4 regions of the Paenisporosarcina sp. P4_D4 genome follow, and region 3 is predicted to be linked to each of the others. Evidence: riboswitches for the same ligand, from Rfam matches in the RefSeq annotation. Region 3 holds a riboswitch; each other region holds the start of a gene.
The links. A riboswitch is a leader RNA that binds a small molecule or an ion and turns the genes downstream of it on or off. The one in region 3 is predicted to bind S-adenosylmethionine.
Positions count from the first base shown of each region.

Region 1: linked by a shared signal. The riboswitch ahead of AC1DSL_RS00080 (O-acetylhomoserine aminocarboxypropyltransferase/cysteine synthase family protein) and the one ahead of AC1DSL_RS05640 (2,3-diketo-5-methylthiopentyl-1-phosphate enolase) in region 3 are both predicted to bind S-adenosylmethionine.
Region 2: linked by a shared signal. The riboswitch ahead of AC1DSL_RS10825 (methionine ABC transporter ATP-binding protein) and the one ahead of AC1DSL_RS05640 (2,3-diketo-5-methylthiopentyl-1-phosphate enolase) in region 3 are both predicted to bind S-adenosylmethionine.
Region 4: linked by a shared signal. The riboswitch ahead of metK (methionine adenosyltransferase) and the one ahead of AC1DSL_RS05640 (2,3-diketo-5-methylthiopentyl-1-phosphate enolase) in region 3 are both predicted to bind S-adenosylmethionine.

Region 1 is NZ_JBFUIO010000001.1:11,841-19,387, forward strand. It holds gene AC1DSL_RS00065 (ABC transporter ATP-binding protein) at 1-403, opposite strand, end outside; gene pepT (peptidase T) at 704-1,930, opposite strand; gene AC1DSL_RS00075 (glycerol-3-phosphate acyltransferase) at 2,119-2,769, opposite strand; SAM riboswitch class I at 2,909-3,026, shown strand; gene AC1DSL_RS00080 (O-acetylhomoserine aminocarboxypropyltransferase/cysteine synthase family protein) at 3,144-4,433, shown strand; gene metX (homoserine O-acetyltransferase MetX) at 4,450-5,505, shown strand; gene AC1DSL_RS00090 (homoserine dehydrogenase) at 5,478-6,464, shown strand; gene AC1DSL_RS00095 (CpaB family protein) at 6,924-7,547, shown strand, end outside.
Region 2 is NZ_JBFUIO010000042.1:10,437-17,983, forward strand. It holds gene AC1DSL_RS10810 (hypothetical protein) at 1-412, opposite strand, end outside; gene AC1DSL_RS10815 (MetQ/NlpA family ABC transporter substrate-binding protein) at 876-1,700, opposite strand; gene AC1DSL_RS10820 (methionine ABC transporter permease) at 1,754-2,422, opposite strand; gene AC1DSL_RS10825 (methionine ABC transporter ATP-binding protein) at 2,415-3,440, opposite strand; SAM riboswitch class I at 3,691-3,798, opposite strand; gene AC1DSL_RS10830 (thioredoxin family protein) at 3,856-4,164, opposite strand; gene AC1DSL_RS10835 (toprim domain-containing protein) at 4,177-4,518, opposite strand; gene gcvH (glycine cleavage system protein GcvH) at 4,706-5,086, opposite strand; gene AC1DSL_RS10845 (arsenate reductase family protein) at 5,161-5,520, opposite strand; gene AC1DSL_RS10850 (acyl-CoA dehydrogenase family protein) at 5,795-7,547, opposite strand, start outside.
Region 3 is NZ_JBFUIO010000013.1:10,001-17,547, reverse strand. It holds gene AC1DSL_RS05670 (VOC family protein) at 1-163, opposite strand, end outside; gene corA (magnesium/cobalt transporter CorA) at 313-1,275, opposite strand; gene AC1DSL_RS05660 (hypothetical protein) at 1,509-1,643, shown strand; gene AC1DSL_RS05655 (hypothetical protein) at 1,912-2,118, opposite strand; guanidine-I (ykkC/yxkD leader) riboswitch at 2,288-2,391, shown strand; gene AC1DSL_RS05650 (DMT family transporter) at 2,450-2,785, shown strand; gene AC1DSL_RS05645 (DMT family transporter) at 2,785-3,099, shown strand; SAM riboswitch class I at 3,252-3,356, shown strand; gene AC1DSL_RS05640 (2,3-diketo-5-methylthiopentyl-1-phosphate enolase) at 3,429-4,643, shown strand; gene AC1DSL_RS05635 (2-hydroxy-3-keto-5-methylthiopentenyl-1-phosphate phosphatase) at 4,640-5,299, shown strand; gene AC1DSL_RS05630 (methylthioribulose 1-phosphate dehydratase) at 5,296-5,925, shown strand; gene AC1DSL_RS05625 (cupin domain-containing protein) at 5,928-6,458, shown strand; gene AC1DSL_RS05620 (YjcZ family sporulation protein) at 6,717-6,815, opposite strand; gene AC1DSL_RS05615 (plasmid pRiA4b ORF-3 family protein) at 6,922-7,547, opposite strand, start outside.
Region 4 is NZ_JBFUIO010000007.1:67,834-75,380, forward strand. It holds gene AC1DSL_RS03805 (alpha/beta hydrolase) at 1-86, opposite strand, end outside; gene AC1DSL_RS03810 (gamma carbonic anhydrase) at 190-708, shown strand; gene metK (methionine adenosyltransferase) at 862-2,058, opposite strand; SAM riboswitch class I at 2,258-2,381, opposite strand; gene pckA (phosphoenolpyruvate carboxykinase (ATP)) at 2,579-4,165, shown strand; gene AC1DSL_RS03825 (hypothetical protein) at 4,207-4,647, opposite strand; gene AC1DSL_RS03830 (hypothetical protein) at 4,665-5,114, opposite strand; gene AC1DSL_RS03835 (alpha/beta hydrolase family protein) at 5,118-5,903, opposite strand; gene AC1DSL_RS03840 (NUDIX domain-containing protein) at 5,842-6,354, opposite strand; gene AC1DSL_RS03845 (hypothetical protein) at 6,402-6,704, opposite strand; gene AC1DSL_RS03850 (Dps family protein) at 6,812-7,261, opposite strand; gene ytzI (YtzI protein) at 7,362-7,508, shown strand; gene yidD (membrane protein insertion efficiency factor YidD) at 7,505-7,547, shown strand, end outside.

The sequences.
Region 1 (7,547 bases), on a different contig from region 3:
CACGAAGATCGCTAATTCGCGTTGCTTCCATTGCGGCTTCCACTTTTTCTGTATCTTCTTCAGTCCAGCGCTTCAACCATGACTGGTGGGGATAACGGCCTTGCTTCACCAAATCATGAACCGTCAGACCTTCTGGTGAAACGGGTGATTGAGGCAGTATACCCATTTTTTTAGCCACTTCTTTGGAAGACATGCGGTGAACATCTTTTCCTTCCAATAGGACAGAACCGGTTGTCGGTTTCAATAAACGTGCAATAGAACGAAGCAACGTTGACTTTCCGCAGCCATTGCTGCCAACAAAAACGGAAATTTCTCCACGGGGTATATGTAAATTTAAATTCTCAAATAGTAAATGATCAGAATATCCAATTGAAAGGGATTCAGCTTTAACAGCAGTATGCATCATTGTAACCTCCATCTAACTGATAGGTGTTCTCACTTAAGACATCATACCATAAAACAAAGAATTAATGAGAATGATTTTCATTAATTACTGGAAAAGTCTTTACAAAATTGTGAAGTTGTCGGTGCAGGATAAGTAATCATGACCTGCTTATGATGTTTTCTACGATTCCCATAAAATATATGCCGGATGGTGCAAAATTAGGTGACGTTTATTGGGAAATTCAATGTCATAGGAAATTCCATAAAAAAACAAGCACAGTCTGTCAGGAGGACAGTCAATGCTTGTGTTATGGCAATATTAAGCTTGTCTTTCAAACAGTTGAATCATTTCAATCATGACTTTGGTTGCTTTTTCCATGTTATCGACTGAAATGTATTCATATTTTCCATGATAGTTTTCGCCACCTGTAAAGATATTAGGTGTTGGCATGCCCATATATGATAATTGTGAACCGTCAGTACCTCCACGAATTGGGATGACTAATGGATTAATTGATAGATTCGTCATCGCTTCATGTGCAATATCGACAATTTCTTTTACAGGCTCAATTTTTTCACCCATGTTGAAATATTGATCATGCAGTTCATACGAAATTGCATTTGATCCGTATTCTGCTTTGATTTTTGAAGCAGCTTCTTCAAATAATGCTTTCTTCGCTTCGAATTTTTCACGGTCAAAGTCACGTACGATATAAGACAATTTGGCTTCTTCTACATGCCCGTTGAAATTCATCAAGTGGATGAATCCTTCATGTCCTTCAGTCTTCTCAGGCACTTCATCTGCAGGCATATAAGATTGGAACTTCATGGCGATGGTCAGAGCGTTCACCATTTTGTTTTTAGCTGAACCTGGATGAACGCTTGTCCCACGTGTGATAACTTTAGCACCAGCTGCATTGAAACTTTCAAATTGAAGTTCTCCAAGAGGTCCGCCATCCATTGTATAAGCATACTTGGCATCAAATTTTTCAACATCAAATTTATGTGGCCCACGCCCAATTTCTTCGTCTGGAGTAAAGGCAACACGAAGTTTGCCGTGTTTAATGTCTGGATTATTAATTAGAAACTCCATAGCTGTCATAATTTCAGCAATTCCTGCTTTGTTGTCGGCACCTAGTAAAGTCGTGCCATCTGTTGTTATTAAAGTGTGCCCGATATAATTATTAAGCTCTGGGAAATCGTCAGGAGACATAACGGTTTCTTCGTTTAATCGGATGTCGCCACCTTCATAGCAATCGATACGCTGAGGGTTTACATTCTTACCTGTATAATCAGTTGCTGTGTCGACGTGAGCTAAAAAGCCGATTGTTGGCAATTCACGTTCTGAATTTGCAGGCAAAGTGGCAAATAAATAACCATTGTCATCAAGTGAAATGTCTTCCATTCCGATTGAAGCCAATTCTTTTTCTAGTTCGTGCAATAAGTCCCACTGACCTGGTGTAGATGGACAAGTGGTGCTTTCAGCATCTGATTGTGTATCAATTTTGGCATAACGTACAAGGCGTTCGATTAATGTTTCTTGCATGGTTTCATCTCCCTTAGAAAAGTTGGTTCGGAGTCGGGCAGATATTGACCGACATGATGCGGGCCAGTAGTCTTTACCCCTTACCTCAGTTTAGCACTTTCATTCGGTTCACGGAATAATGATTGTTCTGGCCGAATGAAATTTTAACGACTTTTTAGTAAATTCGGAATAAAAAATAGATTCCCCAATTAATTGGAGTGAGTCACTTTTTTCTTTTTGATAACCGAAGAAACTCGTGGTTCCATCCCGGATCTCAAACGGTGTATATTCTCGCGATGCTTCCATAACGCAAGTAAGAAGAGTGCGGTGGTTATGACAATTGGCATAGTACTTTCTGTAATCAAAAAGGCTAAAATGATATATGTAATATATAAGAACAGTACACCGATTAATAAGTAATCTGTCACCAATGAAACGACAATCAGCAAGATAAGTCCAACCAATCCGATTCTCCAATCCAGTACTAACATCACTCCAATAACAGATGCCGTTCCTTTACCACCATCAAAATGCATCTGAAATGGATAATTGTGACCTATTACGACAGATGCCCCCACAAGAAATAATAGGACCCATTGATACTCCAAGGAAAGATCAGTAGATTCGAATATAAGACGCAAAAGGACGATTGCAAGTATTCCTTTACCAATATCAACAAATGCAACGAGTGCCCCGTATTTCCAGCCTAATACAATAGTGGCATTGGATGCCCCCGCATTCTTTACTCCCTGTTCCTTTACATTCACCCCAGAAAGCCGTTGCGCCACATTTGAACCGTGGAGACAGCCAATTAAATAACCTGATAGTAAGGTGATTAGCACCCATAATGCAAGATTCATATTCCCAACCCCTTTTTTTCACTAACTCTTTAAACGTTTGAGTGTTGGCAGAAGTTTCAAAAAATTATATAAATAATTCTTGACTATTTATGGATATTAAACATATACTGATTCTCAAGATGGAAAACTAAATCAAATACTCTTATCTAGAGTGGCGGAGGGACTAGGCCCTGCGATGCCCGGCAACCGGCAAGTGATTAACTTGCAAAGGTGCTAATTCCTACAGATTTCTTTAGTGGAGATCTGAAAGATAAGAGGAGGATCACGCACTTGTGAGCCCCTCTTCTTAAGCGAAGACGGGGCTTTTTTCTGTTCATAAAACTCCTCTTTCGCCTCCACACTTCCATCTAAAACACAATCCAGGAGGGAAAACAATGACAAATCTTCAACCGGAAACTCTACTTTTACACGGAGGTCAGCAGCCGGACCCAATCACGGGTTCCCGTGCAGTGCCAATCTACAAAACAACTTCTTTTGTTTTCAGAGATACGGAACATGCCCAAAACTTATTCGCCTTGCAGGAAACTGGACACATTTATTCACGCATCGGCAACCCGACTGTGGACGTATTTGAACAGCGAATCGCGTTATTGGAAGGTGGCACAGCAGCGGTAGCCCTATCGAGTGGCATGGCTGCGATAGCCTTCTCCATTCTGAATGTAGCAGGAGCCGGTGATGAAATCGTCGCTGCTGGCAATTTGTATGGTGGGACCTACAATCTATTTGCCAATACACTTCCACGGTATGGAATCACGGTGAAGTTTGTAGATTCCACCGATCCTGAGAATTTCCGCGGGGCCATTACCGATAAAACGAAAGCCATTTTCGGGGAAATCATCGGAAACCCAAGCCTTCATGTTTTGGACGTAGAAGCTGTAGCTGACATTGCACACGAGAACGGAATTCCGTTGATTATCGATAATACGTTTGCAACGCCATACGGAAGCAACCCTATCGAATTCGGTGCGGATGTAGTCGTTCATTCAGCTACGAAATGGATTGGGGGACACGGTACGTCAATCGGCGGTGTCGTTGTGGATGCAGGTAAGTTTGATTGGAACAGCGAGAAGTTTCCTGGCTTTACGGAACCGGATACGAGCTACCATGGCCTTCGTTACGGGATTGATGTCCCCCAAGTGGCTTTCGCGATTAAACTGCGGGTCCAGCTACTGCGTGACTTCGGTCCATGCCTAAGCCCGGATAATGCATTCGCTTTTTTGCAAGGTCTTGAAACATTGCATCTCCGCGTACCGAAACATAATGAAAATGCAATTGCAGTCGCACAATACTTAGCAAATCATCCGGCAGTAGAATGGGTAAGTTTCAATGGTTTCGAATCTCATCCATCTCATCAATTGGCAAACAAGTACTTAAAGAATGGATACGGCTCGATTGTGAATTTTGGCATTAAAGGAGGTCGGAAAGCAGGACGAAAACTTATCGACCATGTCCAAATCTGGTCGCATGTGGCTAATGTAGGGGATGCAAAATCGCTCATTATCCATCCTGCTTCAACAACCCATCAACAGTTAAGCAGTGAAGAGTTGAAGCAATCGGGTGTAACGGAAGAGTTGATTCGTCTATCAGTAGGATTGGAATCTGTGAAAGACCTGGTAGCCGATTTGGGGAAAGCAATAGAACATGCCACCGTCGTAACGGTTTAATGTGGAGGTGAATTTAATGGCAACAGGAAGTGTGACAATCGGGAATTTTCAACTAGAGTCTGGAGAATGGCTTGAGCATGTTGAACTTTCATATGAAACTCTTGGTCCTTCAGAAGCACCAGTTGTTTTGGTTTGTCATGCGTTAACTGGCAATCAATATGCCGTTGGATCAAAGGAATCACCGGGCTGGTGGAGCGGGTTAATTGGACCGGGAAAGAATATTGATACCGACTCTTTTCGAGTTATTACACTGAATGTCCTTGGAGGATGCTCGGGTACGACGGGGCCGTTGACCATCAATCCCTCTACAGGCAATCCATATCGATCATCCTTTCCGACAATTACAATTCGTGATATGGTGCATGCGGAAAAAAAGGCATTACTAGCTTTGGGTATTAATCGGCTTCATGCGGTAGTTGGTGGGTCACTTGGTGGCATGCGTGTTTTGGAGTGGGGATTACTTTATCCAAAAGATATGGATATTCTTATTCCTTTAGCAGTTACCCCTTATCTAAGTGACACAGGTATTGCTTTTAACTACATTGGAATCCATGCAATTGAGACGGATGCGAATTATCTCAATGGAAACTATACCTGTTCCTCGGAGATCAAGGGGTTTGAAACGGCTCGAATGGCGGGGCTGGTTACTTATCGTAGTGAACAATTACATAAGAACCGTTTTGCCAGAAAGACCAGAAGCGATGGATTGTTCGAAATCGAATCCTATATGAAATATCAAGGGGTAAAACTGGCTAACCGTTTTGATGCGAATAGCTACCTTACCTTGTTAAGAGCAATGAATACCCATGATATCGGAAGGGATAGAGGGGGTATAGAAATTGCGGCAAAGCAATTTGAAGCAAAAGTGATTACCATAGCATTCACATATGATTTACTATATCCACCTGAGGACATTTGCTCTTTTGCGCATCTCGTTCCTAATCATCATTTCTGTATGGTCAACACAAGATTCGGTCATGATGGCTTTCTGACTGAATTTGAGACATGGGGAGATATATTATCTGTTCACTTGGGGGTAAAGTCATGGCGACGATTCAAGCAGCAATCTTAGGTTTTGGCACAGTTGGTCAAGGTATTTACCAAATACTTAATGAGAAAAAGGATCAATTAAAAGAATCACTTGGATTAGATATAGACATCAAAGCAATTCTGATAAGAGATAAGACAAAAAGTCGCATGGCAGCTCCAGATGTATTGTTCACTGACAACTTTGATGAAATTGAAGCTATCCCAGATCTTCAAATTGTTTTTGAAGCCATTGTGGGAGAAGACCCTGCTTACGATTATTTATGTAAGGCCATTCAAAAAGGTTGTCATGTCATTACGGCTAATAAAGTCATGTTCTCAAAGCGTGGCTTGGAGTTACAGGAACTTGCAAATAGGCAAGGTGTCCATGTGGGATATGAAGCAACTACAGCTGGCGGTGTTCCCATAATTTCAACTTTGAAAAATATTCTTCTAGTAAATCAGGTTCAAAGAATTCAAGGGATATTAAATGGAACATCAAATTACATCTTAACTCAAATGAGGGTGCAAGAAAGCAGTTTTCAGGATGCTTTGGAGGAAGCAAAGTTACTGGGGTACGCAGAGGCAGATCCTTTCAATGACATTTCAGGTCAAGACGCATTTCGAAAGCTTATGATATTGAGTAATTTAGCATTCGGTAAACAACCAAAGTGGAATGATGTATCGATTGAAGGAATAGCAGATATCACTCTTGAACAAGTACTGGGGGCTGCAAGGGAAGGTTTGCGTTTCAGACATGTGGCAGAAATTGTCGAAAAGGTAGATGGATCCTTACATGCGAGTGTTGGTCCAAGATTGGTAGGCCCAGAGCATCCTTTGTATGCAATTGAGGGAGTAAATAACGCAATTGCGCTTGAAACGGATTACATGGGAACTTTAACTTTAGTGGGCCCGGGAGCAGGTAAATTCCCGACTGCAAGTGCCATGGTGAAAGATTATGCAGAAATTATCGGCAAACGGACTCAAATTTTAGTCACCATATAAGAAAATCGAACCGCTACATTCTCTCCAAATGGAGAAATGAAGCGGTTTTTCTATTGGGGAAAATAACGTACTTATTATATAGAAGGAATACATTCAAAACACTTGATTTTAAGTATCTTGAAGTCGAGGTTATTGGAATTACATGGAAAAAATAAAGAATCATTATACCCTCTAATTGTAAAAAAAAGGTTTATTAAAGGTAAAATAGTTGTGATTTAAAAGTATATCAAATTTAACGAATCGCATTATATCAACGTTTTGGTGATTAGGTAAAAATAAATATCGTGAAATAGGTTTATTTACACGGTACAAGGGAACTACGAAAAGGTATTGGGAATATTATCCAACTTTGACATTACGGGAAAGTAAATGGTAAATAATATATGACTATTGAGGTATTCAATGAAGGATTATACCTAAAAGTATAAAAGAAACCATTTTGAAAAGAGGGATTAATGAATGTTAGAGGCAAAAAGGCGTGCGGCTGTATTCTTTATTTTGGCCTTTATTTTAGCGGCCGCCACTGGGTATATGGTCCTTCAGAAAGTTAAAGACTTAAATTCCGAATTAGGAGCAATGACAAAAATTTATGTGGCTAATGGAGAGATTCTTTCTCGAGAAGTAATTCAGGAAAGCCAAGTAACCGTTATGGAAATTCCAAATAAGTTTGTAGTTAAAGATTCTCATATTACATCGTTCGAAGAACTGCAGTACCAAGTTTCCGTCCTGCCTCTCAAGGAAGGGGATATCATCACCAAAAGCATGATCAAACCAGCTACAACACTTCAAAATGAAAATAATCGGTTGGTCAGCTTAAATAGCTCAGAAAAAATTCAATTTGACCAAGTAATCGAAACTCTAGATCGAGTGGATATTGTTGTATCGACTGATAATAATGGCGACCACAAAACGACCATGTTCATGAAAGATGTGGTAGTAAGATGGGCGTTAGGTAATAAAGATGGCATGAGAGGGATTTCAGTCGAAGTGACAGCTGAACAAGCACCTAAACTAATACATATGCAAAATTATGCTGATCATATTCGAATATTAAAAGCTAATGTTGGTCAAAATAGCCTGCCT
Region 2 (7,547 bases), on a different contig from region 3:
CTTCAGAAGCTAACGCTTTTGATTTCATTGTGTAAGCTTCTTGAATTTTAGAAAGTGCGCTGTTAATTGCTTCTTGTTGCTTTGTTAAGGTTTTAGGAACTTCCAACGCCTCTACTTTTGCTGATGTATTGTCTGCAGAAGCTTTTGCTGCATCTTTCATCGTTTGAAGATCGGCACCTTCAGGAAGCGTAGCTTCACCCGCTGCATCTTCAAAAGCGTTTAAATCAGCATCAACCTCATTAATTGATTGAGAAATGGATAAATAAAACTTCATCATATCTGCTGCAGGATTAGCTTTTTCTTCAGTCTTTGCTGCTCCGTTTGTTGTTGTTTCCGGCTTTTCTTCTTTATCAGATGAACATGCCGCAAGAACGATTGTAAGTGAAGTAAGTAGTAGTAATAATTTTTTCATCATTGAATCTCCTTTATATGTAGTCAATTTGCATCATTATCCTACCATAACAATATTCCCAATGTAAAGGCTATACAAAATAGTCGGAACACATTGAAAATTATGATTCCAAAGAGCTACTTTCATTAGTTTTTTCACGTGAAAGTCGATTCACGATTAACATGGTGATGCCTCATCTCCATTTATATTTGTTGCCAATTCAAAACTATCCTGTGCTATGTAATGTACAATCATTAATATAATCATCGTTTGGATTAAATCCTAACTCGGTATGACACTCATTTAATTTGGAGTAAAATGAAATTTAATCGGCATTGTCTTGGATTTAATCGGCATCAAATACCATTTAATCGGTCTCACCCAATAATTCCTACAAAAAACAATCTTCAATTTACTGGGTGACTAAGTATCATCTTCCAAGAAATAGAAAAGACGCCGGTTTCCCGGCGTCCATAGGATTACTTTATTTAACTGGAACGACCGAACCGCCCCATTCATCTAAAATGAAATCTTGAATTTCTTTAGATTTCAATACTTCAACTAATGCTTTAATTTCTTTATTTTTTTCATTACCAGCTTTTACAGCAATGATATTTACGTATGGAGATTCTGAGTTTTCAATAGCGATTGAATCTTCCAATGGGTTCAACCCAGCGTCGATTGCGTAGTTTGAGTTGATTAACACCGCATCGCCTTCTTCATTTTCGTACATTTGTACAAGAAGTGCCGCTTCGTATTCTGCATCAAATTCCAAGTTCTTCGGATTGTCTACAATATCTTTTACTTCTGCTGTTGTCTTATCAATGCCTTCTTTTAATGTGATTAGACCCTCAGCTTCCAACATAGATAGGATACGACCATGGTCAGCAACTGAATTACTAATCAGTATCGTTGCTCCTTCAGGAAGTTCATCCAGAGACTTATATTTTTTTGAGTACACACCGATTGGCTCAATATGGATACCGCCAGCATTGGCAAAATCATAGCCATGATCGGCCATTTGAGCTTCGAAGTAAGGAATGTGCTGGAAGTAGTTTGCATCCAAATCGCCATTTTCCAAATCCTCATTCGGTAAAATGTAATCTTGGTAAGTTTCAATTTTAAGTTCAATACCTTTTTCTTCAAGCAACGGTTTTGCTTGTTCCAAAATTTCTGAATGGGGTATGTTAGATGCTCCCACTACAAGTTCTTTACTGTCTCCACCTGATGATGAGCCAGCTCCTCCTCCACATGCCGCTAGAGTGATTGCACTTGCCGATAATAAAATTCCTGCTACAAATTTCTTCATCATTTTCTCTCCCTTTTTTTGTTTATTTGATCGAGCTTTCACCCGAAAGCACCTTAACGTTTGTCTGTTTTTGTTGTGATCGAATCTCCCACCCATTGGATGATAAAGACAATTAGTAAAATGATAATTGTGGAAACAACTGTTACATCTCCCCTACTGCGTTGGAAGCCATCTAAAAATGCGAGTGTTCCAAGACCGCCCGCTCCAATAATTCCTGCCATCGCGGTATAACCTACAAGGGCAATTGCTGTAACGGTCAGTCCTGAGATTAATGCAGGCATGGACTCTGGAAGAAGCACTTTCCAAATGATTGTGGAAGTTTTAGCGCCCATTGAGCGAGCAGCTTCAATTACACCTTTATCTATTTCACGTAATGCAATCAGGACCATGCGGGCATAAAATGGTGCTGCACCTATGATTAGTGCCGGTAATGCAGCATTTGCCCCACGAATCGTACCGAGTAGGAATTTAGTAAACGGAATCAACAAAATAATTAAGATGATAAACGGGATGGATCTGAAAATATTAACGAACGCCCCTGTTAACCAGTACACTATTTTATTTGCCCATAATTGACGAGGGCTAGTTACAAACAGCAAAATTCCAAGTGCAAGTCCGATTATGAAAGTTAAAACGGTAGCCATTGAAGTCATATATAACGTTTCAAGTGTGGCTTCCCACATTTTTTCCCAATCCACATTCGGTAGAAGGTTTTCAATCATGTGAAATCACCTCCGTATGAACATCTTGTCCATGTAAATAATCAATCGCTTGATTGATGGCATTTGAATCGCCATCGATTTGTAAATATAACGTTCCATATGCACCATTTTGAGTTTGTGCGATATTCCCTTGAACGATGTTAACTTCTACTTGATATTGCTTAATTAATCTTGATAGAATCGGTTGCTCCGTTCTATCTCCGACAAAAACTAGTTTCACAAGCTTGCCTGAGGGATATTGCTCTACCAAATGAGCAATCGTCTGGCTGGCTGACTCCGGACCATTTACCTGGGCAACAAAACGTTTCGTAATGGGTTGTTCAGGAGTTTGGAATATTTGAAGTACACTTCCCATTTCAACCACTTTTCCAGCTTCCATGACTGCAACCCGATGACAAATTTTACGGATGACATGCATTTCATGTGTAATCAGGACAATTGTCAAACCCAACCGTTTGTTGATATCTACCAATAGTTCCAATATGGCATCTGTTGTTTCAGGGTCAAGTGCTGATGTCGCTTCATCACATAGCAGCACTTCAGGATTATTGGCAAGGGCACGTGCAATTCCTACCCGTTGCTTTTGACCGCCGGATAATTGGGAAGGGTATGCTTTCTCCCTGCCTGTCAATCCAACTAGTTCGATTAATTCTTTAACTCGTTCTGAACGTTGCGTTTTGCTAATCCCTGCAATTTCTAGTGGGAATGAGATATTTTCCTCGACTGTCCGCGACCATAGTAAGTTGAAATGTTGAAAAATCATGCTTACTTTTTGTCTTGCACTACGAAGATCCTGTCCTGAACTGGACGAGATTTCGTGTCCATTTACAGTGACACTACCTGAAGTAGGTTTTTCCAAGCCATTTAATAATCGGATCAAAGTACTTTTTCCTGCTCCACTGTAACCGATTATGCCAAAAATCTCGCCTTGATCAATCGTCACATTCACGTCATCTACCGCTATGAGTTGTCCATTACCGGTTTCAAACCGTTTTGATAAGTTTTTTAATTGAATCATATTCACTTCACCTCTGAATTTATACACCATTTTATTTGTTTTCTTTATCATGCATTTGCACTGGCTGCATGTTTCGCATGAGTCAAGAAGTTTAAAACCACTTACCTGCACTCAAGCATAACGCGCGCAAATAAACTCTTTCATTTCATTTAATATCAACATCATTTTATTGAAATATCCTAAAAAAATAAAAATCCCTTCCGCAGACAAGCAGAAGGGACTAATGCACAATTATATACGTTAGACCGTTCTCTCATCTTTCAAAGCGAATTCGCTTTGAGTGATTTGGCACCATTTCACAAATTGTGACGGTTGCCGGGCTTCATAGGGCACTTCCCTCAGCCTCTCTTTATAAGAGTTTACGATATTAAGTTTTTAGTTACGAATGATAATGTAACACGTTCAAATGCGAACGTCAATTTTTTTTTTGCAAACGATTATATAGATAGGGAACTGATTGAAAAGCATAAACTTTTTCAACTATTTGACCATTTTCCGCAATGAGTAAACAAGGGACGCTTTGGATTTGATAATCGACCGCTAAACTTTCTACATAGTTCAAGTTTGCTTTCCCTATTTGCAAATCTGGCAAAAGTTCTTCCACAACGTCCATCATTTTTGAGGCAACTTGGCAAGTTCCACACATGGGCGTATATAAATAATAAGCTGCCCTCTTTGCGTTTTGAGAATGATTTTCCCACTCCGCTCGCGTCCATTCTTTCATTGTATTCATCCTTTAGGCAATAAATTCCGCTTTAACATCGATATTCGCTCCGAGCAACACAGTCGCTAGAACTTTCATTGGTGTAGTCGCAACTTCTCGGTAGGCTGGATCAGTATATAAATGAAGTGCTTCGGGAAATTCACGTTTAATGAGCGCACGTAATTTCTCTCCGGACTTATCAGCATCGACAAATACATAAATCTCCAACTGATCGTAGGGGGCTAATATTTCTTCCAATCGCGTGGGGCTGACTGTTCCGTTCGTGCAGATAATTTCAACTGGCTCTGCAATAAGTCGCAGAATCCGCTGTTTATCTGATCGACCTTCTACAATTATGACTTTATCTATTGGCATGGGATCACTCCTGGCTGTACTGACATAAAAGATTGTTTAAAAAGTTTTCTTGAAACGGAGTCCATCAGGTTGCAACTCTTCCCGATCACAACCATTGCCACTCTTTTCAATATCCCGTTTTAAACTCGCTGTTATAATCGACATATGCAAAAAACGCCGAACAAATGTCGGCGTTCAACTAACGATATTACTCTTGTGTCATTTCTTCGTATTGCTCAGCCGTCATTAATGAGTCCACTTCAGACAAATCTGTAGGTTCTACAACGATCATCCATGCATTCTCGTATGGAGATTCATTCACGAATTCAGGACTGTCTTCCAATCCGCTGTTCACTTCAACTACTTTACCACTGATTGGTGCGTATAGCTCAGAAACTGTTTTAACAGATTCAACACTGCCAAATGGTTCGTTCGTTTTGATTTCGTCGCCTACTTGTGGAAGTTCTACGAATACAATATCACCAAGCTCAGATTGAGCGAAGTTAGTGATGCCGATGCGTGCTTTTCCATCTTCAACTTTAACCCATTCGTGTTCCTCAGAGTAGCGTAATTCTTTTGGTGTGCTCATTAATACCCCTCCAAATATGTAATATATTCAACTTCAGTTTGACATAATCTTTCCTTAAAAACAAGAACAGAAAATCAGCTTTTCCAATTCACAGTAAAATCCGACTCCTTAAAACCTACTGTGGCTTTCAAGCCGTCCGTCACAAGGGGTCTCTTAATGAGCATCCCGTCTGAAGCAAGCAATTCATATTGTTCTTCATCTGACATCGTCGGCAGTTTATCTTTTAAACCAAGCTCCCTGTATTTCATTCCACTCGTGTTATAAAACTTCTTAAGCGGCAACCCACTTGTCTCTACGATCTTTTTCAACTCTTCCTTTGAAGGGGGAGTTTCTACAATATGTACATCATGATACGTAAGACCTTCGGCATCCAACCATGCTTTAGCCTTTTTGCAAGTACTACATTTCGGATATCCATAATACGTAATAGCCATCATTAAACCTCCTTATCATCATTTTAACCAGTCTATCAAAAAATAAATCCGAACACCTCATCAGAAGCGTTCGGATTTTTTATTCTACGTTTTTCTTTGCGTCAATCAAATATTTTCACTTGTTTATTTCCAGTTTTGAAGGAAGTTCTCCTTAGGTTCATCGAAGAACCTATCGGTGATTTTTAGTATTAATAGTTTTCTTAAAATACAAACAAGGCGAAGTGGCAGAAGCACTTCGCCTTGTTCAATAATAGGGTCAAATATCGAAATTTTATTAAACTACGTATTTCACAGCGTCAATCAATTTAACCGAAGCTTCACGTTTTTTGGCAATTACATTATAAGGAGTAGAGCGAGTCAATTTACGCAGTGCAGAAAGCATCATGCGTAAGTTATCGCCTTCAACTGCAGCAATCAATGTTTCTTTCGCATCTTTTTCGATACATTCAAAAGCTTCCTGACAGAAGATTTGAGTGTATAGAAGTTTTTGGTTCGCTTTATCAACACCGTCACGCTGGATTGCTTTCTCTGAACGCAGAACAGCTGATTCCATTGCGAATAGATTGTTCACGATGTCCGCAATGTTTGTCAATACTTCTTGTTCAGTTTCAAGTTTTGTACCGTAACGTTGAGCCGCTAAACCTGCAGCTAGCAAGCCGATTTTTTTAGCATTTTGCACCAATACTTTTTCTTGAGCTAATGGTGCATCTTCAATTTCTTCTGGCATCATCATTAACAATTCTGATTGAAGCGCTTGTGCTTTTTGAAGAAGTGGAAGTTCACCTTTCATAGCTTTACGCAAGAACGTACCAGGTACCAGCAAACGATTGATTTCATTTGTGCCTTCGAAAATACGGTTAATGCGGGAGTCACGATAGATGCGCTCTACTTCATACTCTTGCATGAAGCCGTAACCGCCATGCAACTGAACTGCTTCATCCGCAATATAATCCAATACTTCTGTGCCGAACACTTTGTTGATTGAACATTCAATAGCATATTCCGCAATAGAAGCAGCAATAGCTTTGCCATCTTTTTGCTCTTCAGGACTCAATTGACTCATGCGGTCTTCAAAATAACCAACCGTACGATAAATCAAACTTTCCGAAGCATATAATTTGGATGCCATTGTTGAAAGCTTTTCTTTTGTTAAGTTGAAAGAAGAAATCGGTGTTTTAAATTGTTGACGTTGGTTCGAATAGGCAACAGCCAATTCAAAAGCACGTTTGGATGCACCAACTGTACCCACTCCCAATTTGTAACGACCAATATTCAAGATATTGAATGCAATAACGTGGCCACGGCCAACTTCCCCAAGTAAGTTTTCAACCGGCACTTGTGCATCCTGTAAAATTAAAGTACGTGTCGAAGAAGATTTAATCCCCATTTTCTTCTCTTCCGCGCCTACTGAAACGCCTGAGAATTCACGTTCTACGATGAAAGCAGAGAATTGTTCTCCGTCAATTTTTGCATACACAACAAATACATCCGCAAAACCAGCGTTTGTAATCCATTGTTTCTCTCCATTTAATACATAGTGCGTACCTTCTGCATTTAACTTGGCAGAAGTTTTAGCACCTAAAGCATCCGAACCTGAACCTGGCTCTGTTAGCGCGTAAGCGGCAATTAGTTCGCCAGTGGCGAGTTTAGGCAAATATTTTTGTTTTTGTTCTTCATTCCCAAAAAGTACAATTGGTAATGATCCAATTCCAACGTGTGCACCGTGAGTAATGGAGAAACCACCTGCACGCGACATTTTCTCTGCAATTAGTGCAGATGAAACTTTATCCAATGCCAGACCGCCGTATTCTTCAGGCACGTCTGCACCTAGTAAACCTAAGTCACCAGCTGATTTTAATAGTCTTACAGAATGCTCAAACTCATGATGTTCCAAGTTTTCAATGACTGGCACCACTTCATGTGTAACATAATCCTCTGTTGTTTTAGCAATCATTTTATGTTCATCTGTAAAGTCTTCCGGTGTAAAGACGCGATCAAGTGCTACATCTTCCACTAAAAAGCTTCCG
Region 3 (7,547 bases):
ACTTAACAAGGAATATACTTTGGTTGGCTAAATTAAGAATAGCTTTATCGTTGTCTTTATAGCTTAATTCAGCACCTAATTTGTGTACATACCATTCCGAAGATAGCTCTACGTCGGTAACAGGTAAATATGTAGTTCCTACTCTTAGTAACTTTTCCTTCATCTTATAATCCTCCCCAAAAATTTTCTAAAATTGAGTTCTTCATCCTATTTCTATTTTCGATACTACAATGGGGAAATCCTGTTTGAACTTATGAACTGGAAACCGATCAAATAAAAAACCATCTCCTTTTTTTCGGGAGATGGTTTTCATTATGATTTGAATAAATTCAGCCAGCCTTTGTATTTAAACCAGGCGAACATTAACAATCCGATAAGTGCCATTCCGCCTAAAGCGAAAAAGTAGCCGTATTTCGTCTCGAGTTCCGGCATGTTTTCAAAGTTCATGCCATATACCCCTGCTACAAATGTTAGTGGAATGAAAATGGAGGATACAATCGTTAAAATCATCATGATTCGGTTCATTCGATTGGAGTTCATTGCCATATAGCTATCTCGTATATCCGCTGTAAGTTCTCGGTTTGACTCCACAATTTCTGTCAGTTTGACGAGGTGATCAGAAATATCCGCAAAGTAGGAATGTTCGTGCTGTTGAAGGTTAAAACTACTCGAGTTTAAAACTCGGTACATCAAATCACGCATCGGCAAAATCGTTCGGCGCAACCATAACAAGTCACTGCGCATTTCAAAGACAGTATCCATCGAAAAATGCTTCATATCAAACGTCATCTGATCTTCAATTTCGTTCAAATGGTCCTCAATCTTGTACACAAGTGGAAAGTAGGAATCAACCACTTTGTCGAGAATTTGATACATCGCATAAATCGCTCCACGTTCCCAGAAGGAGGCATCGCGTTGCAATTTTTCTCGAACCAAGTCCAATTCTTGAACGGTATTATGATGAAAAGTAACAACAAAATTCTTTCCAACGAATAAATCCAATTCTTCTGCTTCGAGTGTCTCTTCATTCAGCGTATGGACGACAAAGAAATGATATCCATCGTGGTAATCGACTTTCGGGCGCTGCAAGCGGTGTAAACAATCTTCAATCGCCAGTGGATGGAAATGAAAGAACGAATCAAGCAAAGCCCATTCAGTGGCTGATGGTTTGTCAAAATCAATCCAGTACCAGTCGAATGACTTTTTATGTAGATCTTCTAAAGGAAAGTCCATTTCTAATTGGCTATCAACGGTAACTCCAAATGTTCGAATCATAAGTAAAACCTCGTTTCACACTGTAAATGCTAGTAGTAGTTTACCACGAAAGTTCGATGTGCTTGTATTGAAGCCAACAAAATTCGTTTGAAAAAGGAGAAGTTACCAGTCGATTTCTTATAACTTCACATTAAAAGTTCATTTTCTAAATAATGTCTTAACAAGTTATTCACATCCTCTTCATATTCATCTATTACACTAAAGGTGCAAGCTCAAATCCAAGGAGGTCCTACATGAGTCAAACACGTTTGAAAAAGAAAGCTTTACCTATCGCAATCCTTTCGTTTTTAGCCATCAGTGGAGTCGCGGGAACCATTGCCACATTTCCATTTCATAAACGACAACGAATACCTCTAAAAGCTAGATAAAGGAAAAATAAAAAATGCGATTTAAAGGAGAGTCATTAACGTGGAAATTCAACGAAGACCTTGGAAAAAAATATCTTTGACGCGATTTATGGACTTCATAAGTAAGTCCACTCAAAGAGCACAAGAAAAGAGATTTTCTCAATTAAATTCATCACAGACACCTTGGAATTAACTAAACGCAATCATAAATAAATAAATTGATTCACTTTACTACTCTCATTTCTTATGGAGAGTTTTTTCTTGTTTAAAAACTCCTTCATACGGGAATTTACATATCTTTAATAACTTTTACCACTCCATACGCTGACAGATACGAAATCGGGATGAGAAGAAAAAGAATGATCAATCCAATCATCGTACCAAGTGGAGAGATAGGAAGTAGATTACCTGCAAAAAATCCAAGTATCTGAAAATAAATGACGAAAATGACGATGGACATGATTAGAATAATCATCTTATTTTTGAAGGTTTTCATTGTGATTCTCCTTCCGCAACAACCAAATATAGTACCATTAAGTATTACATTTACTTCCAATTGTTACAACTGTTTCTTTAAAGCGAGCGCATCGTTTGACTCTCTGTAAAATATAGTTTATTCTAGCCATGGAATTAATAAATTCATAAAGCGCCATTTTCACAATGGCGGCCAAGTTTTCTAGGGTTCCGCAAACAACCGGTTTGGTCTGGTCCAAGAGAAAACGCTTTGCACACATGCAAAGATACACGGAAGGATAAAAGCCTGGGAGATGACGTATGATACGTTTATCTCTCGGGCTTATTTTGATTTGGAAAAGGAGTATGTTTTCATGAATAAAGAATGGATGAAAGTCTTCATAGCAGCATTTTTTGAAGTGTTTTGGGTAATTGGTCTCAAGCATGCGGATGATATTTGGACATGGTTGGGCACGGCAATTGCGATTTCAGTGAGTTTCTATTTAATGATTATGGCAGGGAAAACACTTCCTGTTGGAACCGTGTATGCAGTGTTTGTCGGACTTGGTACAGCTGGTACAGTGATTGCGGATATCCTCTTTTTCGGGGAATCATTTAGTATCGCAAAAATTGCCTTGATTGCACTTCTGTTAATTGGGGTTGTCGGGCTTAAGCTGGTGACAAAAGAACAGGAAGAGGTGGAATCCTAATGGCGTGGATATTCTTAATCATTGCTGGATTGTTTGAAATGACAGGTGTGGCGATGATCAGTCAAGTGCATAAAAGTCGCAATTGGAAGTCCATTAGCGGATTGTTCGCAAGCTTTTTGGCAAGCTTCCTGTTCCTTGCACTCGCCATGGAAACCCTTCCGATGGGTACGGCATACGCAGTGTGGACAGGTATTGGTGCTTCAGGTGGAGCGATTTTAGGCATGATTTTATACGGGGAGCCTAAAACATGGTTGCGCATGCTGTTTATTGCCATGGTGTTAGGAGCGGCTGTCGGTTTGAAATTTATTTCTTAGGACGGTCATATCTATTTCCCGGCAAACATAGCATAACTTTATCACACACATAAAAAGCAGTATATTTTAATTTGTTAGAAAATTATGTTGACAAGTATTTTGCACCCTGTCATAATCCAATTTAGATTTTAAAAAATATCATATCTACATTTTTCTTATCAAGAGCAGGTGGAGGGACTAGCCCTATGAAACCCGGCAACCGACTTACGCGAGTAGGCACGGTGCTAATTCTTGCAGCAGTAGCTGACAGATAAGAGGATGTTAGTTCAACTACTAACCTCTTCTTTTTTGTGAAGAGGTTTTTTATTTTCCCTAAAGAGGTGGAGACATTGAGTGAAGTAATCGCGACTTATTTAGTCCATAGCATAGAAGAAAATTTAGAAAAAAAAGCAGAAGGCATCGCACTTGGCTTGACGGTCGGATCATGGACCGACTTACCGCAACTGGAACAACAGCAACTGAAGAAACATAAGGGACGCGTTGTATCTGTCCAAAAAGAAAATAGTCAATTAGAAAGCCGAACGAAAGGAATTATTCGCATTGCATACCCCATGGCGAATTTCAGTCCTGATTTGCCAGCCATTTTAACGACGACTTTTGGCAAGTTATCACTGGACGGGGAAATCAAATTAATTGATTTGGAGTTCAGTCCGGAATTAACGGGCCACTTTCCAGGGCCGAAATTCGGCACAGAAGGAATCCGACAATTGACAGGCGTGCAAGAACGACCATTTGTCATGAGTATCTTTAAAGGCATACTCGGGAAAGATTTGGGCTTTTTACTAACACAACTCGAACACCAAGCACGCGGTGGTGTGGATTTTGTGAAAGATGATGAAATTTTATTCGAAAACGAGTCGACGCCTTTTGAACAACGGATTGTAAAAGGACGTGAAGTACTCGAGCATGTTTTCTCGGAGACAGGTCACCGCACACGTTACGCAGTGAATTTGACAGGACGTACATTCGACTTAAAAGACAAAGCAAGACACGCGACAGAGCTAGGGGCAGATATGTTGCTGTTTAATGTTTATGCATACGGATTGGATACACTGCAAAGTTTAGCTGAAGATCCAGAAATTGCGATTCCGATTATGGCACACCCAGCCGTTTCGGGAGCATTCACTCCATCCCAAAAGTATGGTCTCTCAAACCACCTCGCACTGGGTAAATTATTGCGACTTGCCGGGGCGGATTTCTCGTTATTTCCTTCACCATATGGCAGTGTGGCCTTGGAAAAATCAGAAACACTACAAATTGCAGATGCACTCCATGTTCCTGGTTTGATAAAGACCTCTTTGCCAGTGCCTTCAGCCGGAATTCATCCGGGCATGGTGCCGCAACTGATTGAAGACTTTGGTATTGATTCCGTCATCAATGCAGGTGGCGGGGTGCACGGACATCCAGCAGGTTCTGCGGCAGGGGGCAAAGCATTCAGGCAAGCGGTTGATGCAACGCTTTCAAGGAAGACCTTATCAGAGGCTGCGCAAACAAATGCAGAACTGCAACAAGCACTGGAATTGTGGGGTGACAAAGTACGATGACACAACCCGTTATATTTTGTGATTTTGATGGCACGATTACCACGAAAGATAACATTATGGCCATCATGAAAAAATTCGCACCCCCCGAGTGGGAGCCGATTAAAGATCAGATTCTCGGCCAACAAATAACCATTCAACAAGGCGTGACACAACTTTTCAACTTGCTATCAACCGACCAAAAAGATGAAATTACCCAATTTGTATTGGAACAGGCACAAATTCGAGAAGGATTTGAGGATTTTGTGGCCTATACGAAAGCACAGAAGATTCCACTCTTTATTGTATCTGGAGGCATTGATTTCTTTGTTAAGCCACTCGTGAAGGAACATATAGAAGACGACCGTATTTACTGCAATGTGGCAGATTTTTCTGGAGAAACCATCACAATCAACTGGCCTCATACATGCGATGAACATTGCTCGAATGGCTGTGGTTGTTGTAAACCATCCATTATCCGCAAACTGAGTGACGACAACACTTACAAAATCGTCATCGGTGATTCCATTACCGATTTGCAAGCGGCCAAACTGGCAGACAAAGTCATAGCGCGGGACTTCCTCATCGAAAAATGCGAAGAACTCGATATTCCTTTTGAGCCATTTGAAACATTTACAGACGTGATTCACATTTTAAAGCAATTGGAGGTACGCACATGAGCAATTACTTTTCCCGTTGGAACGAGCTTGCGGCCATAAAAAAAGAACTCGCAGACCGCGATTGGTTCTACGGAACGAGTGGTAATTTATCGATTAAGGTAACGAATGAACCGGTTACATTCCTCGTTACAGCATCCGGTAAGGACAAAAGGAAATTCACGGATCATGACTTTTTACTGGTTGATGCAGCTGGTGAAAAGTTGGAGGAAACGATGTCAAAGCCATCGGCTGAAACTTTGCTCCACGCTAAGATTTATAACAAAACAAATGCCGGTTGTGTCCTTCATGTGCACACGATTGACAACAATGTCATCACAGAACTGTATAAACATGATACACATATCGATTTCACCGGAAATGAAATTATTAAAGCACTCGGTTCCTGGGAACAAGATGCCAAAGTCAGCATTCCGATCATTCCAAATGTCGCGCATATCCCGACACTTGCTGAACAATTTGATCGTTATGTAACAGGGGACACGGGAGCAATCCTGATTAAAAATCACGGCATCACGGTGTGGGGCAAAGACGCTTTTGAAGCGAAAAAATATTTGGAAGCATGGGAATTTTTATTCTCGTACCAAGTGAAAATAGCAACTATAAAACATGTAGTGGGGAGTTATTAAAAATGGCATACATTCGCAAACACGCAAACAACGAACGCATTGAAGAAGAGCAAGCAGTCATCGCCTTTTTGAACAGCAATGAAGTTATTTATGAAAAATGGGACATCGAGAAGCTTCCAACCAATCTTCGTGAAAAATTCAATTTAACAGATGAAGAAAAACATCAGATTCTATCCGCATTCGGAATCGAAATTGCTGACATTTCCGAGCGACGCAACTACCAGCAAGCGGATGTGATTTCACTCTCTGAATCAACGCCTAACTTGGAACAACTGTTGAAAAATTTCCAACAGGAGCACCATCATGAAGACGATGAAGTGCGTTTCATCGTCAGCGGTCATGGCATTTTCGTCATTCAATCGGAAGACGGAGAGTTCTTTGATGTCGAGTTGCAACCGGGAGACTTAATCTCTGTACCTGAAAATGTTCGGCACTACTTTACGCTGATGGAAGACCGTAAAGTTGTAGCAGTACGCATCTTTGTCACGACAGAAGGCTGGGTACCGATTTACGAGAAGGAAACAGTCGCTTAATTAAAGGTTGATTACTTTTTGACCACTTGATAAAGGTCTTTGACCAGTCAAGATTGATTTTCATCCAGTCAGCCCAAGTTTTTGACCATTCGTAGCCGCTTTTCGTCCATTCGCCTAGACACGGAAAAAATCATCCTTTCCAGACACACAATAAAACCTGACATCCCGTAAGGAGTCAGGTTTTTTGTACTTATTACACACGATGGGGGAAGAAAGAGTCGTGCGTCATAGTCGAATGTGAGGGTTAATTTCTATAAATTAGTATAGACAACTCGCACCGACAATAATTAACAAGATGAAGAGAACAACAATCAACGTGAACGTAGAACCGCTAGTATTGCAGCATTCGTATCCCATGCTTTACACCACCTTTTTAGAAAGGATGCTTTAGCATATGCACATCTTTGGCACTGACTCGGGAAAAAATCACGGTTCATTACACAAGATTGTTTCTTGCTTCACTTTATTTTATTTGGCCACACCATTCTTCTTTCAAGACGGCATTTACTTTGGCTAAGTTGAACTTTTGATACCCTTGACCTTCTGCCCATGCTTTCATCCCCGCGTGTTCAGGGTCATCTTTGTCTTTCATGACACGCTTGAATTCGTCATATCCAGGCGGACCTCCCACATCTTCAGGTGGGCAAGTACCTTTGCCTTCGAGCAGTTGCGGATAATTATACGCGTAATCATCCACTACTTGTTCGAGCACCACTTCGTGGTCCCAGCTGTCTCCAAAGTCATACATGTAGCGAAATACGGGGGAGTCATGGACGTATTTGGTCAAATCCACATCGCGTGCGAGTAATAGCTGAGTACGGATAAACCGTTGATACATTCTGAATTCATACGATCCTTCTTCTGGCGGGTTTTTCATATAGTATTGGGCCATGCCGAAGTTTTCTGAAACCGATTCTTCATCGCCGACTAATTGAATCGTTTTATTGTTCTTGGAATCGTCGATGGAGAAATTAAATAAGTGACTATTTGTCCATCCGACTGAGGTTTGGATAATCGAATGTAAATCATAAAAATCGAGCGTCTCAGGTACGATAATGCGACGCCATACTTTCGGTTTTACATAATTTA
Region 4 (7,547 bases), on a different contig from region 3:
CAGGCGTACCTACGATGATGTTCATACGCGCTGTGTACGATGGCGATGACTGCTTTAGCCTGTCCATCAGCTTCCCATTTCCACATAATCATCGCTCCTTCTATTTCTTTATTCGACGAAGTCATCCTTTTTTAGTTCCTCTTTTTTTGTATAATGAAACCATATGGCAAGAAGAAACGAGGTTTTAGAATGATTTATCCATTTAATGATAAAACACCCATGATTGACCCATCTGTTTATATTGCTGATTATGTCACAATAAGTGGTGATGTGACAATCGGTCCAGAGTCCACTATTTGGTTTAATACCATTATTCGTGGTGATGTCAATGCGACACGAATCGGCCGAAAAGTTAATATTCAAGATTTGTGTTGCCTTCATCAAAGCCCTGCCGCTCCATTAATTTTGGAAGATGAAGTCACCATCGGACACCAAGTAACTTTGCATAGCTGTACTATACGAAAAGGCGCCTTAATTGGCATGGGTTCCATTGTCCTGGATGGCGCAGAGATTGGTGAAGGTGCATTTATTGGAGCAGGCAGCTTGGTTCCACCCGGTAAAGTAATTCCCCCAGGTATGCTTGCATTGGGACGACCGGCAAAAGTGGTTCGGGAGTTGAATGCTGAAGACAAATTAGATATGGAACGTATTGTGAGAGAATATGCTGAAAAAGGACAGATTTATAAGGCAATGCAACAACAAAAGTAAACGGATAGTAAGGACCGGGTGATAGAGCCCGGTCCTTTTAATATGTTGAAGCATTCTTAAATTTATTCCCGTTCAAATTGATTTGTTCCCTTTCGCCCACTAATTTCCAATAAAAAAGCCATTCCAGGTCATACCCGGAATGGCTTCTCAATCTTAAACGCCTGCTTTTTCTTTCAAAGTAGCCGCTCTGTCTGTTTTCTCCCATGGTACATCCAAGTCTGTGCGACCGAAGTGTCCATAAGCAGCTGTCTGCTTGTAAATCGGACGACGTAGATCTAACATTTTGATGATTCCAGCTGGGCGAAGGTCGAATGAATCGCGAACAATTTCAACAAGTTTCGATTCTTCTACAGTGCCTGTACCAAAAGTATCGATTGCAATTGATACTGGTTGTGCAACACCGATTGCATATGCAAGTTGAACTTCGCAACGGTCAGCAAGTCCTGCTGCTACGATGTTTTTCGCTACATAACGTGCTGCATATGCTGCTGAACGGTCAACTTTTGTCGCATCTTTACCAGAGAATGCGCCGCCACCGTGACGAGCGTATCCACCGTAAGTATCTACGATAATTTTGCGACCAGTTAAACCAGCATCCCCTTGTGGTCCACCAATTACGAAGCGACCAGTTGGGTTAATGAAGTATTTTGTATTTTCGTCAATTAATTCTGCCGGAACGACAGGATTGATGACATGTTCTTTCAAGTTACGTTGAATTTGCTCAAGTGTTACTTCTGGGTGATGTTGAGTAGAAATAACGATTGTGTCAATACGCAACGGTTTATTGTTTTCATCATATTCTACAGTTACTTGTGTTTTGCCATCTGGACGTAAGTATGGAAGAATTTCTTCTTTACGAACTAATGCTAAACGACGAGCTAACTTATGAGCCATACTAATTGGAAGAGGCATTAATTCCGGTGTTTCATTACAAGCAAAACCGAACATTAAACCTTGGTCACCTGCACCGATTGCTTCGATGTCTGAATCTGTCATCGAACCTTCACGTGCTTCCAGTGCTCTGTCAACACCCATTGCGATGTCAGCAGATTGCTCATCGATTGCAGTCAATACTGCAGAAGTCTCTGAGTCAAAACCATATTTTGCACGTGTGTAGCCGATTTCACGAACTGTTTCACGTACGACTTTTTGAATATCCACGTATGCAGATGTTGTGATTTCACCGGCAACAAGCACTAAACCTGTTGTTACAGTTGTTTCACAAGCAACACGTGCATTTGGATCTTCAGTTAAAATAGCATCTAAAATTGCGTCTGAGATTTGATCGCAAATTTTGTCCGGATGCCCTTCTGTTACTGATTCTGATGTAAATAGACGACGAGTTGTCATTTAATATTCCTCCTATATCCTTCGAGATTGCTCTCGGAAAATTCAAACGGTACTCATTTCCCATGTCCAGCTTATTCATTAGAATAAAACCTTCCGCCTTTTCGGGCTTCTGCACACGAGGATAAAGGGAGATGTCATAAAAAAAACCCTCTCTCACGTAAAAACATGAGGAAAGGCATTCGTTAATAGGCACCTTTCACTCTTATCATCCAAGGAATACACCTTGCTTCAGGTTCAGCACCTTTGCCAATTACTACTTGGTTCATAACTGCAGGTTGCCGGGTTTCATAGGGCCTGACCCCTCCACCAGCTCGGGATAAGAGTATCCGTTCAGTTTTACATCATAATAAACTAATGAAGCCTTGTCAAATATTTTTTTCGTTCTATATAAATGTTCGAAAATCAGATAAAATTAATTAGGCTATTAGTGTAGATTATTAAGCGTAATGTGTTATACTAATTTTCGAATCAAGGTTAACCCGATTTAAGGGTAATATACGATAAAGGAAGGTACATATACATGAATTCAGTGAACACGATGAACGAGCTGAACGACTTGTTAAATGGCCAAAACGTGCATGTGCAACTTTCAGTCCCACAACTTGTGGAGAAAGCAACATTACGTGGAGAAGCTGTCTTAACACCAACTGGAGCTGTAAAAGTAGTGACAGGAAAATATACAGGACGTTCTCCTAAAGACAAATATGTTGTTGTGGAAGATAGCTCGAAAGACAAGATTGATTGGGGCTCAGTAAACCAACCAATATCATCTGAAATTTTCAACTCTTTATATAAAAAAGTTGTGAACTATTTAAAAACAAAAGAAGAGTTATTTGTCTTTAATGGCTTTGCCGGTGCGGATAAAGAATCTCGCCTTTCATTGCAAGTAATCAATGAATATGCTTGGCATAACCTTTTTGCACACCAATTATTCATTCGTCCGTCTAAAGATGAGTTGGCATCGCATGAAGCACAATTCACAATCGTTTATGCTCCGACTTTCAAAGCAGATCCTGCAATCGATGGTACAGGTTCCGAAACGTTTATCATTGTGTCAATGGAAAAACGCATCATTTTAATCGGTGGTACTGAGTATGCCGGTGAAATGAAAAAATCAATTTTCTCTATTATGAACTACTTGCTCCCTGAGCAAGGCATCCTACCGATGCACTGTTCTGCAAACGTTGGTGAAAAAGGCGATGTTGCTTTGTTCTTCGGATTGTCCGGAACAGGAAAAACAACATTATCTGCTGATGCAGATCGTAAATTAATCGGCGATGATGAGCATGGCTGGTCAGATAACGGCGTATTCAATATTGAAGGCGGCTGTTACGCAAAAGCAATTAACTTAACACGTGAAAATGAACCACAAATTTTCGATGCAATCCGTTTTGGTTCTGTATTGGAAAACGTAGTATTGGATCCTGAAACGCGTATACCTGACTACGAAAATATTTCGTTAACTGAAAACACGCGTGCCGCTTACCCATTACAAGCAATCGACAATATTGTTGATCCTTCTGTAGCAGGTCATCCAAAAACCATCATTTTCTTAACTGCTGATGCGTTTGGGGTATTACCTCCAATCAGTAAGTTGACGAAAGAACAAGCGATGTATCACTTCTTAAGTGGATTTACATCGAAGCTTGCTGGTACAGAACGTGGAATTACATCTCCACAAGCAACATTCTCAACTTGTTTCGGTTCTCCATTCCTTCCCCTTCCTGCAACTGTATATGCAGAAATGTTAGGGAAGAAAATAGATGAGCATGATGCACAAGTCTTCCTTGTAAATACTGGCTGGACAGGCGGCGAATTTGGCGTTGGTAGCCGTATGAAACTTTCTTATACACGTGCGATGGTTCGTGCTGCATTGGAAGGCAAATTAGATAATGTTGAAATGGATAAAGGTTCAGCATTCGGTTTAGCTATTCCTAAAGAAGTACCTGGCGTACCTTCTGACGTATTAAACCCACGCGATGCATGGGCGGATCCAGCAGCATACGATAAAAAAGCACAAGAATTGGCTAATCGATTCCGTGAGAACTTCAATAAATTTGGATCAGTGTCTGAAGACATTATTTCTAATGGCGGTCCAATTATCTAGAATACAAAAATGGCTTGCACTTCATGTGCAGGCCATTTTTTTTACTCCGTATATTCAAAAACTGTCTCTTCTGGAAAGTAAGATTCTATCTCTTTAGCATCCTCTTTCGTTATCTGGTAGAAAAACAATTCAGATCCGTGATATTTAACAGTACAAATATGTGCACCATTTCTCTTGAATACTAATGTATACCAAGGAATTCTTGTCTGTCCTTCATTTACCCCATACAGTAGCAAGTCTTTTAGCTTCTGATTTAGAGGCATTGTAAAAATAACCAATCCACTTCCATATCGAATGGTATGAGCGAAAGGTTTAATCTTAAGAATTGCTTCTTTTTCATCTTCATGACAATGTACTTCGACTTCTGTAAACACTGGAAGTACCTCATTCATTAACGGAAACCAATAGCTAATACTCTTCCTAAGCTTGTTGGTTTCACTGGTTAGTAATAAAGAATCGTATATTATATGTAAATTTCCCATGCCTCACCCTCCTCTGCTTACATGAGGTGTTCTTTGAAGTATTCCGCGTTCTCGATTTCAGGGAATAGCGCTTCAAATTCTTCCGCTTCTTTCTCATTTACTCCATATAATACAATTTCTGAACCATATTGTGCTATCTCAAGCATTTGAATATCTTCTTTATAAAAGAATATAGTGAACCATTTTAAACCACCGTCTGCATCAATTGAATGATTACGTAAATAGTTACAGTTTTTTTCGTTCAATGTAATTGTAAACGATTTTACAAGTCCTTGATTCACAGAATGTGCAGAGAGTTTGGTCAATTCCTCAATATCATGCACTTCTTCCTGCCAACACTGAATTTCCACTGAAGCATATTCACTCGTATACGTATCCCAAAGCTTTTTCCAATATGACGTATCATTAGGGACCGAGGTTTTGTTAGCAGTACTGCTAGTCTTTAAATGAATTCGGATATGTTTCATATATTATTCCCCTTGTCGTTTCATCCAGTCCGTTAAATCTCTGACAGTTTGTCTATTGGTTTTCGAAGGGAAATAATGTGTGTAATCTTTAAAATACCAAGTCTCAAAATTTTTATTTCCATCAATGAGTGCTTTTTCGAGACGTAAGGCATGTTCAATTCCGACATTCCCATCTTTTCGTCCATGGATAATTAGAATTTTGGCATCAATAGCACTGACATGTTTGAGTGGTTGACGAAGTTCATATGCCTCAGGTACATTCGTAGGATTACCACCAATCACCCGCTTCATCATTCTACGCATGTCTTCACGTTCCTCATAGGTGAGAACCATGTCTGACACACCTGACCAGGTGACAACCGATGTAATATCTGAACGCAGAACAGCCGTCCATAAAGCCATAATTCCTCCACGAGAAAATGCAAACAGATGAATACGGTTCACTGAAATAAACTGTCTTAATACTTCTACTCCATTGGTAGCGTCAAACCGATCTTCCCCAGCAAATTCATCTCTACCTTCGCCGCCTCTGTTCCCACGATAATAAGGGGCAAACACCACGAATCCTTGTGTGGCAAACTGAGCAATTCGAGCAGATCGAACCATACCAATGTTTTGAATACCTCCACGTAAATAGAGGATTCCCTCATACTTGCCTTCTTTGCGTGGCTCCGCAAGTAACCCTTTTACCCTGAATCCACATGACCAATAGACAATTTCCGTTAATTTAACTTGTGGATTTGGACTTGGATACGGAAGTCTGTGTACAATTGTTCCGTCTACTTTCATCTAACATCACCTGTTCCAACATTTTTCTCATTCCGTCATCTGTCATATGAAAACTAAGATTAGTTGATTTGAAAAACTCCTGTATCGTCATCCATACAGGTCCCTCAGTCTCAAATCGTTCACTATTGTTTTCAATTGAATCAACTGTTGCACGGAAAACCGCCTTACAAAAAGGCTTACGCTCATGCACCATATATTCTGCAAACCATATTAAATTTGAAAGTTGTGCGCCTGTTTCTTCAAATACTTCCCGTTTTGCTGCTTGTTCTAACGTCTCGCCTGATTCTACTTTTCCACCGGGAAATTCAATCCCTCTTTGTGGATGTTTTGTTAGCAACCACTGGTTCTGCCTGTTCGCTAGCACGAGTACATGTGTGGTAGGAATTAAAAAGGCATTTGGTTCAAATGATAACGTAACTTTTAACCCATGCTGATCTACAAAAGAAAACATGCCTGCTACACTCCTTTCAAATAGTGTAGCGAAGGCATGCACAGCATTCAACTATAATAAGGCAATGTTTCTATTTGTTGTTTTGCTTCTTCATTTCCGTACTCATGAATGACAGCGTATAACTTTTTCAATCGTAAATCGACACCGTCATTTTCTGGGTCTAGATGATAAGGTACATAAGGCGTTTGAGCTCTCCAAAAACCTTTCCATTCAAAGGATTCCTTTTGATCAAATAATTGATCTAGTACGGTTAAAACTTCGGGCTCGGCTTCAATCTCATATTCCCATTGCGAATCCTCAGGATGGAAATAGTATCGGTGATGAGTGACCGAAACATATACTTTCGACATTTTTTCAACCCCTTTTTTCTAGCATGGCATTATGGATATATTTCATGCATGCAAACGATAGGAGAATTGAAAAAAGCAAATTCCCGGAAGGAATTTGCTGGAAATGCTTATTTGTTTGTATCGCCTAAAAAAGCATTTAACATCCATTGATGTTTTTCAATCGATTGATACACTGCATTCAATACATCTTCTGTCATATCGTCTTCATCTTTTGCAGCTTCGTCCATCCCTTTTTTCAATGATTTCATAATTTTACCGAAATCTTTTACAACTGTTTCAACCATTTGCATATCATTTTCTTTGCCTGTCGCTTCCGTAACATCTGATAGTTCTAAATGCTCCTTCAATGTGGCAACTGGTTTACCGCCTAAAGTAAGCAAACGTTCGGCAATTTCATCCATATGTAACGTTGCTTCATTGTAAAGTTCTTCAAACTTTGCATGTAATGTAAAGAATTGAGGTCCTTTTACGTACCAATGGAAATTATGTAACTTCGCATACATTACTGACCAAGTTGCTACTTGCTTATTTAGTTCTGTATTTAATGCTGCTGACATAAAAACTTCACACTCCTAATTTTATTTATCGCTCTGAATACTTTCAATTTACCACTAAGTTCTCTACAATAAACATACAGAACGAAGTGGAGTGAAAAAAATGTTAGCATTTATGATAATCGTCTCAATAGTAATGGTCATCGGCATCACCATGATGTTCCTTCTTGCAACTAAAAAAGCCTATAAAATAGAGCATAAAATAGATCCAGTTCCAACTGAATCAGCAGGCAAAAGTGACAACACATGAAATTCCTTGTGATGGGCATCTTCCGGTTTTATCAGAAAT